DNA from 2 places in the Pseudoalteromonas sp. T1lg21 genome. Region 2 is predicted to be linked to the other one. Evidence: predicted binding sites of a transcription regulator. Region 2 holds the regulator's gene; the other holds the start of a gene.

Region 1 (8,123 bases), on a different contig from region 2:
TTGATTTACGTCAATGGCGTGCACCAAGGAACGGAAAACCTTGCAAAAATTTTGAAACTTTTTGCAGAATTCGGCATCGAAATAGATATGATTAATCAAGTTAATCATAACTTTGAAAAAATAGACTATGCTTTTACTGTGCACACGAATGATTTTGAGCAAGCGCTTGAAATTTTGACCAGTAACCAAGATGGTATCAGCGCAGAATCTATTAAAGGGATAAGCAATGTTGCCAAGGTGTCTGCAGTAGGTGTAGGGATGAAATCTCACTCTGGTGTGGCAAGTTTATTTTTTAATGCCCTTGCCGATGAAAACATCAAAGTGATGCTTGTATCGACATCAGAAATAAAGATATCAGTTTTAATTGACGAAAAGTATTTAGAACTGGCTGTACGTGCGCTACACAAAGTTTTTTTAACTGAAAATGAATAAGATCTAGAGTTTTTACTTACTTTTAAGTCTAGATTTCATTAGAATGTTTTTGACGCGGAATCTTTTAATTTTTTGGAACATGGGAGCAATAGAATGCTAATACTAACTCGTAGAGTAGGTGAAACCCTTATGATCGGTGACGAAGTAACAGTTACTGTTCTTGGTGTTAAAGGAAATCAAGTTCGCATTGGTGTAAATGCACCGAAAGATGTATCAGTACATCGTGAAGAAATCTACATGCGAATCCAAGCAGAGAAATCTAACCCAAATCCGGGCAACGTTTAATCAGCGACAGATATTTTTAAGAGCCACTCACTGAGTGGCTCTTTTATTTAGTTCAGCTGTTATTTCATCATTTAGCGCTTGTTTAGAAATATATTGCATACCGCGCTGTGCTTTTAAAATAAAACCTCGCTCAGTTTCAATAATCTCACTAATCTGTTGCCAGCTTAATTGGTAGCTTTTATGCGGGTTTTCGGCCTTAACACCTTCATCATCAAATACGACAGTCACTTCGCTACCCGATGCACGACTCAACATTTGTCTTGCGACCCACCATGGGCGCTTGTAATAAAACGATAAGCACTCAACGACAGCAAGCATAATCATAAAGCTGCCCAGATAATGATTCTCTAATTGATAAAAGGCTAATAAGCCTAAGGTTATTAACAACACCAACAGCGGGTATTTAGGCTTAGCTTGTGATGAATAAGGTAAAGACTCATCAAAGCATTCGTAATAATACGGTTTATCTAGTGTGTAAGTTGTACTTAATGTCATTCGGGGACTCACTTAATCGACTGGCAGCAGTTTAACATTGATAGAAAAAAACTGCCGCAGTTGGTTTTCATTTAGTTGTCATTATGAGAGCTTAAGGTATCTGTATTTTTTAGGTGTAAGTTGTATGTTTGTTAGTTCAATGTCATTAGCACTAGCAATGACCACAAATACTTTTTTAGTTATGGGCGATATGCCATACACTCCAATTGATGAAATTAATCTCGCCAAAGATGGAAAAATTACTAAAGCAATCGCAGCAACACCCCATGGCTTTTTAATGCACCTTGGTGATATGAAATCGGGAGCACTTGCTTGCACCAATAAGCTTTTGCAAACAAATAAAGCGTTATTAACATCGCTGACTACACAGCCTTTTATTTACACCCCAGGTGATAATGAATGGACAGATTGCGACCGCGTCACATTAACTCCCCAATTCGATGAGCTTGAACGGCTTAATTTTGTTAAAGGCTTGATGTTCGACGAGGCTTATACACAAAAAGCGAAGCAACTACAGGGTTATGCCACACAAGCTGAAATGCTAGAGAATGCCCGTTGGCAGTTTGATGACATTGAATTTCGTACTTTGCATATACCTGGTACATTTAATGGCCGCTCACAAATCTTAAAAAGTGACAAAAACGCAGCACTTGATGCCGCTGACAAACGTGATAAGTACAACTTAATGTGGTTAAAACAAGCGCTTGTTCATCAGGATGCTAAGGCCTATGTGTTTGGCTTTCAAGCTGACATTTACCATCCAACCAGTAAACCCGCTTGCAGCGAATCACAGCGCAGCGATTGTGATGCCTTTAAAGTGTACCGTGATGCTATCAGCGACTTCGCAAAGCACACCACAAAGCCTGTGCTCGTGATGCATGGCGATACCGGCCCATATTGTCAGCAGCAGCTAGCGAGTAACTTAACGCGCTTAAATGTCCCCGGTGATTTTGCCGTTAGCGATGTAGCTAAGGTGAGTTTTAATAACGGCCAGTGGCATATAGCGAGTGTAACGACAAACGAGCCCCTCACTAAGGTTTGTGAGTAATAACGTAGGTAAGTTAGAGCGGAGCGAAACCCAACAAGTTAGCGAGTTGCGAGGGGAAAGAGTAAAGTTGCGAGTTTATAGGGAAATGAGCCATCAGCTTTCAGCCGTCAGCTATCAGATTAAAAAAAGAGCCGGTAGGTTGGTTAGAGCGGAGCGAAACCCAACAAGTTAACAAGTTTCTAGGGGAAAGAGTAAAGTTAGCAAGCTGCTTGACACAAGCAGCTTGCAGCCTAGAGTCGCTAACTCGCTAACTCGCTAACTTGCTAACTCACATACACAAAAAAGCGGCACTTGGCCGCTTTTCTTAATTAAGGTGTGTTATTAGCAGTTAGTTTCTTTTGCGTTAACACCTTCTTTTACTTCTTCACATGCATCTTCAACTGCATTTTGTGTATCAGTAATTGCTTCGTCAATACGTTCGCCAGCTTCTTCAGCTGTGTTGTCTTCACAACCCATAATAAATAAACCTGAAAATAGGGCGATAGTTGCGGCTTTTAAAGTTGAATTTTTCATAATGAAATTCCTTGTAAATTTAAAATAAAGTAAATGGTTATCTGCTTTTAACTACTTAGGGACACTGCCTCTAAGTGCTCCTGATACCAGCGAAATAACAAGTAATACTAAAAATATAAAAAAGATAATCTTAGCGATGCCTGCAGCGGCTCCTGCGATACCGCCAAAACCTAACACTGCTGCGATTAACGCGATAACTAAAAAAGTAATTGTCCAGCGTAACATAGTGGTCTCCTTGGCTATTTAAATTTTCTTAAGTTCGATGTAACTAAAGCGAGTTCTATGCCAGAAGGTTTATTTCTTAAATTTCAGTTGCTTATGTGTTTTTGTTGTAATTGGCAGGGTTCATCATTTGGTAACTTTTACGAGTAAGCATGTAACTTATTCATAGTGATATTTTTTCATATTGAGCTGCATGAGAAAAATGAAAGAAAGCACTAAAAATGGTAAGACCAATTTAACTTTGTTTTGTGTGCTTAGCTCTAACGCCTTGTTGTGTGTGGTTTTTAGTCATTTTGTTGCTATTAATTAATAGTTCAGCATATAACGCTTGGCTATATTGACTATTTATATCATCTATAACGGGGCTTTAAATGCGTGAATAGTGGGGTGTTAATTATATGTGTGTCATGTTATTTTAAATTTAATTGGTTTTACCAATTTACAATGGTGCTATACAAATTGATTTTCTTTGTTATCATTGGTGCATAATTATTTAACAAAAATGACTTTTTATTATAAGTAAGCGAGGGGAGTCGTATGGATATAGGTGGATTACTCACCACTGCGGCCAGTTTGATGGTGACAGGCATGGTTGGCGTGTTTGTTTTTCTGAGCATTTTGATTTCTGCGGTGATCTTAATGTCGAAAGTCGTGGGTCGATTCGACGATCCTGCAACTGCAGAACCTACGCGAACAGCAAAAATTCAACCTCAACAGGGTGTGCCACAGGCACATATTGCAGCTATCAGCGCTGCAATTGCTCAATTTCGAAATAAACAAAAATAACGGGGCAGCTCAAACATGGCTAAATTAAAACTAACCGAATTAGTATTGCGTGACGCACACCAGTCTCTTTTGGCAACGCGTATGCGCTTAGACGACATGTTACCCATGGCAGAAAAACTCGATAATGCGGGTTATTGGTCTATTGAATCATGGGGTGGTGCAACGTTTGACTCGTGTATCCGTTATTTAGGTGAAGATCCTTGGCAACGTATTCGCGAGCTAAAAGCTGCAATGCCAAACACTAAGCAGCAAATGTTACTGCGCGGGCAAAACCTTTTAGGCTACCGCCATTATGCTGATGATGTAGTCGAAAAGTTTGTTGAGCGAGCTCATAAAAACGGTGTTGATGTATTCCGTATTTTCGATGCGATGAACGATGTACGTAACCTTGAAACCGCGATTAAAGCAGCGGTAAAAGTAGGTGCACACGCTCAAGGTACAATTTCATACACAGTAAGCCCAGTGCATACACTTGATATGTGGCTGAAACTTGCTAAGCAACTAGAAGATCTTGGTTGCCATTCAATTTGTATCAAAGATATGGCGGGTTTACTTAAGCCATACGATTGTGAGCAGTTGATCAAAGGCTTAAAAGAAACCGTGTCTATTCCTATTGCGATGCAATGCCATGCGACCACAGGTTTAAGCACTGCAACATACCAAAAAGCAATCGATGCGGGTATCGATATGCTTGATACAGCTATTTCGTCAATGAGTATGACTTATGGTCATAGCGCCACAGAAACCATAGTTTCAATTGTTGAAGGCACAGAGCGAGATACTGGTCTTGATTTAAACCAATTGGAAGAAATTGCTGCTTATTTCCGTGATGTTCGTAAAAAGTATGCCGCTTTTGAAGGTAGCCTTAAAGGCGTTGATGGTCGTATCTTATTAGCGCAAGTACCGGGCGGCATGTTAACTAACATGGAAAACCAGCTTAAAGAGCAAGGTGCAGCTGATAAGCTTGACCAAGTGTTACTTGAGATCCCACGTGTTCGTGAAGATTTAGGTTATATCCCACTTGTTACACCGACCTCACAGATTGTCGGTACTCAAGCAGTACTAAATGTACTAACTGGCGAGCGTTACAAAACCATCACAAAAGAAACAGCGGGTGTGCTGAAAGGTGAATATGGTGCAACACCAGCGCCTATGAATAAAGAGTTGCAAGAGCGAGTACTTGAGGGCGCTGAAGCAATTACGTGCCGCCCTGCTGATAAGCTAGAGCCTGAGCTTGAGAAGCTAGAAGCAGAGTTATTAAGCGAAGCTAAAGAGCAAGGCTTAGAGCTTGCTGATGATGTGATTGATGATGTACTTACTTATGCATTGTTCCCACAAATTGGCCTTAAATTTATTAAAAACCGCAACAACCCAGATGCATTTGAAGCAATTCCAACGGGTGAAGTTGCTAAACCTGAAGCAACTCCTGCTGCTTCAAGCCCTGTAAAAGCAGAGCAGTACAGCGTTAAAGTTGATGGTAAAGTTTACGATGTCGTCGTAGCGCAAGGTGGTGAGCTTAAAGAAGTAACCCTAAAAGACAGTGAGTTAATTCCTCAGTCGGCGTCAGCGTCAGCGGGCGAAACACTCAATGCACCGTTGGCAGGTAATATTTTCAAAGTGAAAGTGAAACCAGGTCAAACCGTTAACGAAGGTGATGTGGTTATCATTATGGAAGCGATGAAAATGGAAACTGAAATTCGCGCCGCACACTCAGGTACAGTTGCAGAAGTATTAGTGGCAGAGGGCGACTCTGTTGCCACTGGCGATGCGCTAATCGCGCTGGCATAGGAGACAGAGGATGGATGGTGTTTTAAACCTCTGGCATGCCACGGGTATTGCTAACTTTACTTTTCCGGCATTGATCATGATTGCGGTTGGTTGCTTGCTGCTCTATTTAGCAATCGCCCGTAACTTTGAGCCACTGTTGTTATTACCGATTGGTTTTGGAGCTATTTTAACTAATATTCCAGTAGCTGGGTTATCTGAGCCGGGCGGCCTTTTGTATTACGTGTACCATATTGGGATCGACTCTGGGGTATTCCCACTTTTGATCTTTATGGGAGTAGGGGCGCTGACTGACTTTAGTGCCTTAATCGCTAATCCGCGTATGTTGCTGTTAGGTGCGGCTGCGCAATTTGGTATTTTCGCAACTTTATTTGGTGCAATACTGCTTAACTATATTCCTGGCTTTGAATTTACACTACAAGACGCATCGGCAATTGCCATTATTGGTGGGGCAGATGGTCCAACAGCTATTTTCTTAGCATCTAAGCTAGCACCTGATTTACTGGGGGCGATTGCTGTAGCAGCTTATTCTTATATGGCGCTAGTGCCAATTATTCAGCCGCCAATTATGCGTGCACTAACAACGCAAGAAGAGCGCGAAATTCAAATGCCGCAACTTCGTGCCGTATCGAAAAAAGAGAAAATTGTTTTTCCGTTAATGGTGCTTAGTTTAACCATCTTGTTTTTACCTGCAGCAACACCGCTGGTCGGTATGTTCTGCTTAGGTAACTTGATGCGTGAATCGGGCGTGGTTGATCGTTTAAGCAATAGTGCACAAAACGAAATCATCAACATTACCACTATTTTCTTAGGCTTAGCGGTAGGCTCAAAGCTTGCGGCAGATAAGTTCTTAACCGTAGAAACGATTGGTATTTTGGTATTAGGTGCTCTGGCCTTTGCAATTGGTACAGCATCAGGGGTGTTTATGGCGAAGGGCCTAAATAAATTCTCTAAATCGCCAATCAACCCATTAGTAGGTGCAGCGGGTGTATCAGCGGTACCAATGGCCGCACGGGTGGTTAATAAGGTAGGCCTTGAGAGCAACCCGCATAACTTCTTGTTGATGCATGCCATGGGACCAAATGTAGCAGGGGTATTAGGAAGTGCCGTTGCAGCAGGTATTCTGTTAGCAATTGTTGGCTAACAGCACGATTTAGTCGTTTTACTTCCAACCGACTGGCGCAGTAATTTTACTGCGCTTTTTTTTGCCTTCAATTTAGGTATAGTGAACCTTAATATTCTACAAGAAAGGAAGCCTAGTGAATGTATTTGTGATTTTGCTGTGTTTGTTTGTGGCGTTAGTGATTTTGGTGCCACTGCTTGAAAAGTACAGCGCTAGAACGGGGCTTGATAAAGCAACTAAATATGCCAAGTATGTTTGGCCCTTGGTGATGATTTCGTTAGTTATACAGCTTATCTATGTACTGCTTTGGAAGCAGTAAAATTAAAGATATTAAAAAAGCCGCTGCAGTTTCCTGGAGCGGCTTTTTGATATTAGAAGCTTACTTATTTAACGCTAATTGCAATTCGCGGTTGCGTTGTAATTGCGCTAAGAAGTTATCAGCAATCGGTTTAAACTTAGCTAATTCATCGCGCGGAAGTGGCTCTGATTTAGGAAGTTTGACCGTTTTCGGGTTACGGTGTACACCGTTTACTAAGAATTCATAGTGTAAGTGTGGGCCAGTTACGCGACCTGTCGCACCAACAGTACCAATCTTCTGACCTTGTTTTACTTTCTGGCCAGTTTTAACCATTTTCTTATCTAAGTGTAAGTACTTAGTCACATACTGAGTGCCGTGGCTAATAAATACATAGTTACCATTGTATTTGCTGTAACCTGCTTTAATTACTTTACCGTTACCCGATGACACAACAGGCGTACCTGTACGCGCTGCGTAATCGATACCGTTGTGAGGTTTTACTGTTTTAGTAACTGGGTGCAAACGGCGAGGGTTAAAGCTCGAACTAATATACTTAAAGTTAACTGGCGCACGTAAGAAAGCTTTTTTCATGCTGCGGCCTTCAGGCGTATAGAAGTTACCATCGGTATGACGAATAGCAGTGTAACGCTCACCCTGGTTAATAAACTCTGCGGCAATAATTTTACCATCGCCAATGTATTCACCATCAACATAGTGAGCTTCGTAAATAAGACCAAATTGGTCACCTTTACGAATGTCATTAGCAAAGTCGACATCCCAACCAAAGATGTCAGCAAAATTCATAATTTGACGCTCGCTTAAACCTGCGGCAATACCCGAAGTCCAAAAGCTATTTGTGATCTCTCCACCGGCAGATTTGCTCAGCGTTTCAATCTCTTTGCTATCGATAGAGGTGTCGTAGTTACCTTCGTCATTTAAGGTAACGTATAGGGTATCTGTTTTTGAAATCACATAACGAAGCTGCGCTAAAGAGCCATCTTCAGCGGTTGCAAAGCTTAATATTTCGCCTGGGTGAATTTTTGTTAACTTACGTGTTTCAGCGTTGGTATTAACTAGTTTGTGTAATGTTTGCGCTGAGAAACCCGCACGTTTAAAGATAAGTGCTAAATTATCGC
Region 2 (8,123 bases):
GATCACTCGCGATGATGTGGTGATGTGTATTTCAAACTCAGGTGAGACCAGCGAAGTACTTAGCATTATTCCTGTTATTAAGCGCATTGGCGCAAAGATGATTTCATTAACAGGCAACCCTGATTCAACTATGGCCAAACTGTCTGATGTACATGTATGCATCAAAGTTAGCCAAGAAGCGTGTCCATTAGGTCTAGCACCAACCGCAAGTACTACAGCAACGTTAGTAATGGGTGATGCAATGGCGGTTGCGCTACTTGAAACCCGTGGTTTCACTGCCGACGATTTTGCGCTTTCACACCCTGGTGGTAGCTTAGGTAAGCGTTTATTACTGACATTGAATGATGTCATGCACGCGGGCGATGCCACGCCGATTGTTAGCGAAACACAAAGCATTAAAGATGCACTCATTGAAATGTCTGCCAAAGGCCTTGGTATGACAGCGGTGATTGGTGCGGATGAAAAGTTAGCCGGATTATTCACTGATGGTGACTTACGCCGAATTTTAGAGCAACGTATTGATATTCATAGTACGGCAATTAGCCAAGTAATGACTCGTTCATGCACAACTGCGCGCCCAGATATGCTTGCAGCAGAGGCTTTAAACATTATGGAACGTAAGCGTATCAATGGTTTAATTGTGGTGGATCAAAGCAATACGCCCATTGGTGCCCTTAATATGCAAGACTTATTAAAAGCAGGAGTTCTTTAAGCAATGACATTCGCTGAGCTATACCAGCCACTTAGCCCTGATGTAAGTCAGCGCGCACAAAAAGTAAAATTGCTAATCTGCGATATAGATGGTGTGTTTTCTGATGGTCGCATTTATTTAGGCAATGATGGCGAAGAACTGAAAGCGTTCAATACAAAAGATGGCTTTGGCATCAAAGCGCTTATTAATAGTGGTTTTGACGTCGCGGTGATTACTGGCCGCCATTCACAAATAGTTCAGCAGCGAATGACTAGCCTAACAGTTCAGCACATTTATCAGGGACAAGAAGATAAGCTGATTGCTTATCAAGAGTTAAAAGATAAACTGGCGCTGACAGATGAACAAATTGCCTATATTGGTGATGATGGTCCAGACTTACCAGTAATGGAAAAAGTGGGGTTTGCTGTTGCTGTAAACGATGCACACCCGCTTATTAAAAAGCTGGCTCATTACACCACGTTATTACCGGGTGGCTTTGGAGCCGTGCGTGAATTAACTGATTTACTGATGTTAGAAAACGGCAAGCCGTTAACTAGCGATGGAACCAGCGCATGAATATAGCCCGTATTTTACTGAGTATTGTTTTTGTTTGTTGCATGGTGTGGTTATGGTACCCGTACTTTAATCAATCAACAGACGCAATAAGTAGTGAAGATGAGATCATAGCATCGCCTGATTATACAGCCGTTGCCTTAAAGCAAACTGCGTATGACGAACAAGGCAAAATTAGTCATAAGGTGGCGGCCGCCAAAATGGAGTTGTATCAACAATTAGGGTTTACCTTTTTTGAACAACCAATTTTTACGATTTATGGCGACCAGCAGGTATGGCAAGTAAAAGCCAAAGAAGCCACTTTATACGAAAACGATCAGCTGATTTTTGAAGGGGATGTGGTTGCTAAAAACTTAACCCACAACGGCATGATCGAAGATATTAAAGCTGAAAACATTAATGTCGACATTGATAAAATGACCATGTTTTCTAAGCAACCTGTGACGCTAACAGGACCGAATTTAAAGATTACCGGGAAAGGCTTAAAAGCCGATCTAAAAACCGAAATTGTTGAGTTAACTAACCATACACGAACCATATACTATGACCAATAAACTTAAGAAACTACTCCTGATCCCAAGCTTATTGATCGCGTTTTCAGGCGCGGCTGCTGAGCAAACTGGCGCACAAATTAGCATTAGCTCAGACCGCCAAGTTGGTAAACTAAAAGATGGCGTTGGCATATTCGAAGGTAACGTAGAGATCGTGCATGGTAATCGTCGTATTACAGCTGAGCGTCTTGAAGCACACGGTGGAGACACCGAAGGCACTGTCGAATTAATTATCGCGACAGGTAATCCTGCTTATTTCGAAGAAAAGCAAGCTGATGGCACCGTAATGAGCGCCAGTGCACAAGAAGTACGTTACGATGTTGCGAAACGCTTCTTAACACTCAATGGCGAAGCTGAAGTCACTCAATCGGGTCAAAAAGTAACGGCCAAAAGCATTACCTACGATATGGCTCAACAGCTGATCAGCGCAGAAAAAGACGAAAACTCAACAGATCGCGTACACACGATCCTCGTTCCAGTTGAAAACAAAAAAGATAACAAAGGCCAACCATGAGCACATTAAAAGCAGAGCTTTTAGCTAAGAGCTACAAAGGCCGCCAAGTGGTTAAAAATGTAGGCCTTGAAGTTGAAGCTGGCAGCATTGTTGGTTTACTTGGTCCAAATGGCGCAGGTAAAACGACAACCTTCTATATGATTGTAGGCTTAGTACCTAGCGACAAAGGTAAAATCAGCATTGATGATAACGACATTACGCTTTTACCAATGCATAGCCGCGCACGTTTAGGTATTGGTTATCTGCCGCAAGAGTCGTCAATTTTTAGAAAGTTGACGGTTTATCAAAACTTGATGGCAATTTTAGAAACCCGTAAAGATCTAAATAAAACCACCCGCGAAGAAACGCTAAACAGCTTACTCGACGAATTTAGCATTCAACATATCCGTGACAGCCAAGGTATGGCGCTGTCAGGTGGCGAACGTCGCCGCGTTGAAATTGCTCGCGCATTAGCCGCAAATCCTAAATTTATCCTTTTAGATGAGCCTTTTGCTGGTGTTGATCCAATTTCAGTGTTAGATATAAAGAAAATTATTGAGCACCTAAAAAACCGCGGTATTGGGGTACTCATTACTGACCATAATGTTAGAGAAACCCTTGATGTTTGTGAAAAAGCCTACATTGTTTCTCATGGGGAGCTAATTGCATCAGGCACACCTGAGCACGTATTAGCTGACCAAACTGTACGTGATGTATATCTAGGCGAGCAATTCAGGCTGTAACCATTACGCCACCGACTAGAGCATCTGCTAGACTTATAACAATGACAATAAATCGATAATTTTTTAACTGTCACAGCACAGTCATCGATAACTTAAAAAGGATTGTTAGGGATACATGAGGCAATCATTACAGCTGCGCATGGGCCAGCAACTTACAATGACTCCACAACTGCAACAAGCGATTCGTTTGTTGCAGCTCAGTACATTGGATCTCCAGCAAGAAATTCAAGAAGCGCTTGATAGTAATCCCCTACTTGAAGTGGAAGAGGCTGATTACAACGAAGAAAGTATCGGTAAGAATGAGCAAAAAGCTGAATCTGACGATATGCAACTAAGCGCGTCTGCAGAAGAAGCACCTAGCGAATACGAGCAAGAAAGCAGTGACGCCCTCAATAAAGACACCGTAAGTGATGACTTAGCAATGGACGTCACGTGGGACGAGTACATGAGTGCTGCCCCATCAACATCATCAGGACCTATGCCTGAAGATGAGTCTATTTACCAAGGCGCATCAACTGAAACCCTACAAGAATACCTAATGTGGCAATTACAGCTCACGCCATTTAGCCCAACTGACGAAGCGATTGCCGTAGCCATAGTAGAAGCCATAGACGACTCAGGTATTTTAACGATCAGCTGTGAAGATATTGTCGAAAGCTTTAATCAAAATAACGATGAAGAAGAAATCGAACTTGATGAAGTTGAAGCGGTCTTAAAAAGAATACAATTATTCGATCCTGTTGGTATTGGCGCGCGCAGTTTACAAGAATGCCTGTGTATTCAGCTTCGTCAATTTGACGCTAGCACACCATATTTAGCTGAAACTAAAATGGTTTTATCTGAGCATATCGAATTATTAGCGAGTCGCGACTATCGCACTTTGATGAAAAAGACTAAGCTTAAAGAAAATGAGCTTAAAGAAGTGATGACGCTTATTCACAGCTTAAATCCTAAGCCTGCGGATAGCATAGTACGCGAAGAATCTGAGTACGTTATACCTGATGTATCAGTGAAAAAAGTAAAAGGTCGCTGGGTGGTTGAGTTAAACCCAGATTGTATGCCAAAGATTAGAGTAAACAGCCAATATGCGGCTATGTCTCGCTCAGTAAAATCGAGTAGCGACAGCCAATTTATTCGCTCTCACTTACAAGAGGCAAAGTGGTTTATTAAGAGCTTAGAAAGCCGTAACGATACGTTATTAAAAGTAACCAACTGTATCGTTCAACAACAACAAGCTTTCTTTGAGCACGGCCCTGAAGCGATGAAGCCGATGGTGCTAAATGATGTTGCTGAAATGGTCGAAATGCATGAATCGACAATTTCACGTGTAACAACGCAAAAATATATGCATACCCCGAGGGGTATTTTTGAGTTGAAATATTTCTTCTCAAGCCATGTCAGCACCGAAAATGGTGGTGAGTGTTCTTCTACGGCAATACGCGCTTTAATCAAGAAGTTAGTGGCCGCAGAAAACTCAGCTAAACCATTGAGTGATAGTAAAATTGCAGATATATTGGCTGAGCAAGGAATTAAAGTAGCTAGACGTACAATTGCAAAATATCGTGAGTCTCTAGCAATACCTCCGTCTAATCAGCGCAAGAGTTTGATTTAGACGTTTTACATAGAAGGAAAAATGCTTATGCAACTAAATTTAACTGGTCGTCATGTAGAAATCACTGATTCATTAAGAGACTATGTAAACACCAAGTTTGCGAAACTAGAAAGGCATTTTGACCATATAAATAATGTTCATGTCATTCTAGATGTAGAAAAATTAAGCCAAAAAGCAGAAGCAACTTTACATGTAAACGGAGGCGAATTGTTCGCTTCGACAGAACATCAAGATATGTACGCAGCCATTGACTCACTGATCGATAAGCTTGATCGCCAAGTCATTAAACACAAAGAGAAATTAGCTCGACATTAAATTATGAAACTAAGTTCACTTACTAACCAGGACTGCAGCAAAGCTGCGGTCCTTTTTAATAGCAAAAAAAGAATTCTTGAATATATCAGCGAACTGGCCCACCAGCAGCTTCCTCATTTATCGCAACAAGATATCCTAGATGCTTTGCTCAACCGAGAAAAACTAGGCAGCACCGGCATCGGTCGCGGTATTGCTATTCCCCATGGTCGAATGAGCGGTGCCGATGAACCCCATGCGTTTATCATAGTGAGTGAATCACCCATCAATTTTGATGCTATTGATAACCGCCCGGTTGATATATTTGTGGCACTCATCGTACCAGATGGTGACTGTCAGCTTCACCTAAAGACCTTATCAACAATTGCTGATAGACTTAAAGATAAAGAATTTTGTAAACAGTTACGCAGTGCTACAACCGATCAGCAACTGTTTCAGGTCATATCAGCAGAGGCATAAATGGAATTAATCATTATCAGCGGTCGCTCAGGCTCAGGTAAATCGGTCGCTTTACGAGTACTTGAAGACTTAGGCTATTATTGCGTTGATAATATTCCAGTGAATTTGCTGCCTTCACTCGTACGTAGCGTATCTGATAATTACGATAAAATAGCAGTCAGTATCGACGTACGTAACTTACCGAAAGAGCAGCAAGAATTTAACGATATTCTTGAATACCTACCAGGGTTTGCAAACCCAACGCTATTTTACTTAGATAGTGATGATCAAACCCTGATAAAGCGCTTTTCAGAAACACGCCGCTTACATCCATTATCGATTGATTCTTTGCCACTCGATCTTGCTATTAAACAAGAAAAAATCTTGCTCGATGTACTGATCACTCGTGCTGATTTTATGATTGATACCACTGATTTGAGTGTTCATCAGTTAGCTGAATCAATTCGCGAAAAGATCTTAGGTAAAAAAGATAAAAAGCTGATTATCACCTTTATGTCGTTTGGCTTTAAGCACGGTATACCAAAAGAAGCTGACTACGTATTTGATGCACGCTTTTTACCTAATCCACACTGGGAGCCAGATTTAAAGCCGCTAACAGGCCTTGATCAACCAGTAAAAGATTATCTTGCGAGCCACAGCATAGTGCAAAAGTTCACATGGCAAATACAGACCTTTGTGCAAACATGGTTGCCACATTTAGAGCGCAATAACCGCAGTTACCTAACTATTGCAATTGGTTGTACCGGTGGCCAACACCGCTCTGTTTATTTAGCGCAAACAATTGGTGAAAGCTTTGCGAAAAGCCATGCCAATGTAAAAATTCGTCACCGTGAACAAGACATTTAATTAGGCACCTAGAATGCACGCTGAAGATACTTTTTTAATTCAAAATAAACTTGGTTTACATGCTCGTGCTGCCACTGTTTTGGCGCAATTAGCGCTGCAATTTGATGCCAAAATTACGCTTTATCAAGACGATAAAGAAGCCGAAGGCGACAGCGTGTTAGCGTTAATGCTACTTGAAAGCAGCCAAGGTAAAGAAGTTCGCGTTGTATGCGAAGGCCCGGATGCTGATGCCGCATTAACGGCAATTGGCGAATTAATTGCGCAACGCTTTCACGAGCAAGAATAGCATTTGCTAAGCCTTCGGGGTTTACGGTAAACTTAATTCGGATATTTAAAATTCCCTTTAAATATCCTACTTTTATATCGCTCGCTTCTCTAAATTACAAAACTCTTAATAAATTTATCGCAGTGCGACGATATCTCTGCAAATACACCACAAAGCAACTATGCTGTATTTGCTTAGCCTATTTAAACTTTTTTCAGTTGTAAGGACGCCAATGCCAGAAGCCTTTGAACAAGATTACCCACTACAACAACTCAAACAAGTGACCAAGTCACTCAATAGTGGTCAATTTGTTCAAGTGCGCGGTATGTTAGCTAAAACGGCGCCTTGTGATACAGCCCTTTTACTTGAATCTTCTCCTCATAAAATTCGTCGTATGCTTTGGCAACTGGTTGACCCAGATGTCCGCGGTGATGTTCTAGAAGAACTGTCTGAAGATGTACGTCTTGGCATTATTGCCCAGATGGAGCCTGAGCACATCGCTGCAGCTACAGAAGACATGGACGACGATGACTTAGGTGAAGTCCTACGTAGTCTTCCTGATACTGTATACCAAGACGTAGTTAGCGCGATGGACTCGCAAGATAGAGAAAGGGCAACGCAAGCACTTTCTTATCAAGAGCGCTCAGCTGGTGCCTTGATGAACAGCGATACGGTCACCATTCGTCCAGATGTTACCCTCGATGTAGTACTACGCTATTTACGCTTAAGGGGCGAATTACCAGAGGGCACTGATGATCTGTACGTGGTAGATAAGCATAATTGCTTTTTAGGGGCGCTCTCGTTAACCACCCTACTCACTAATTCATCCGATAAAATTGTCAGAGACTTAATGGATGAAGATTGTGAGTCAATTCCAATTTCGATGGATGAAAGTGATGTCGCGCAACTGTTCGAACGACACAACTGGATTTCAGCCCCTGTTGTTGATGATAACGCCCACTTGCTTGGTCGTATTACCATCGATGATATCGTTGACGTAATCCGTGAAGATGCAGAGCACAGCATGCTAAGCCTCGCGGGTCTAGACGACGAAGAAGATACCTTTGCGCCAGTACTAAAAAGTTCGCAGCGTCGCTCTATTTGGCTTGGTGTTAACTTATTAACCGCATTGCTAGCAGCCATTGTGGCAAGCTTTTTTGAAAACACCTTAGCAATTTTACCTATTTTGGCGGTGCTAAACGGTATCGTCCCTTCAATGGGAGGTGTTGCGGGCAGCCAAACCCTGACACTGGTTATTCGTGGTATAGCCGTAGGTCATATCAACCAAACTAACCAACGCTTCTTACTACTTAAAGAGCTAGCAATTGGTGCGCTTAATGGTGTTATTTGGTCAGTCTTAATTGCTGGCGTGGTTGCTCTATGGCAATGGGACTTTAAGCTCGGTGCGGTCTTAGCGTTTGCAATGTTTATGAACCTTGTCGCTGCCGGTATTGCAGGTGCGAGTATTCCGCTAATCCTCAAAAAAATGAAAATAGACCCAGCCCTTGCAGGGAGCGTGGTGCTGACAACCGTCACTGATATTGTTGGTATCTTTGCCTTTTTAGGCACCGCGACTTG

What was found. Region 2 encodes sigma-54, which starts transcription at its own class of promoters, with help from an activator protein. Its sites were predicted from a motif close to GTTGGCACGNNNNTNGNNT; they were not measured.
Region 1: the regulator sigma-54 is predicted to act here: its motif matches at 3,045-3,063, upstream of C2M25_RS12140 (DUF1328 domain-containing protein).

What each region holds. Positions count from the first base shown of each region.
Region 1 covers NZ_PQBX01000056.1:409,693-417,815, reverse strand. Annotated here, with positions in the region: gene C2M25_RS12165 (aspartate kinase) at 1-432, shown strand, start outside; gene csrA (carbon storage regulator CsrA) at 526-717, shown strand; gene C2M25_RS12155 (YcxB family protein) at 745-1,212, opposite strand; gene C2M25_RS12150 (hypothetical protein) at 1,337-2,260, shown strand; gene C2M25_RS12145 (hypothetical protein) at 2,582-2,773, opposite strand; gene C2M25_RS12140 (DUF1328 domain-containing protein) at 2,825-2,998, opposite strand; gene C2M25_RS12135 (OadG family protein) at 3,533-3,781, shown strand; gene oadA (sodium-extruding oxaloacetate decarboxylase subunit alpha) at 3,797-5,569, shown strand; gene C2M25_RS12125 (sodium ion-translocating decarboxylase subunit beta) at 5,580-6,710, shown strand; gene C2M25_RS12120 (hypothetical protein) at 6,826-7,008, shown strand; gene C2M25_RS12115 (peptidoglycan DD-metalloendopeptidase family protein) at 7,069-8,123, opposite strand, start outside.
Region 2 covers NZ_PQBX01000001.1:82,062-90,184, reverse strand. Annotated here, with positions in the region: gene C2M25_RS00450 (KpsF/GutQ family sugar-phosphate isomerase) at 1-712, shown strand, start outside; gene kdsC (3-deoxy-manno-octulosonate-8-phosphatase KdsC) at 716-1,267, shown strand; gene lptC (LPS export ABC transporter periplasmic protein LptC) at 1,264-1,818, shown strand; gene lptA (lipopolysaccharide transport periplasmic protein LptA) at 1,808-2,329, shown strand; gene lptB (LPS export ABC transporter ATP-binding protein) at 2,326-3,051, shown strand; gene C2M25_RS00425 (RNA polymerase factor sigma-54) at 3,167-4,663, shown strand; gene hpf (ribosome hibernation promoting factor) at 4,691-4,978, shown strand; gene ptsN (PTS IIA-like nitrogen regulatory protein PtsN) at 4,982-5,434, shown strand; gene rapZ (RNase adapter RapZ) at 5,435-6,280, shown strand; gene C2M25_RS00405 (HPr family phosphocarrier protein) at 6,294-6,566, shown strand; gene mgtE (magnesium transporter) at 6,778-8,123, shown strand, end outside.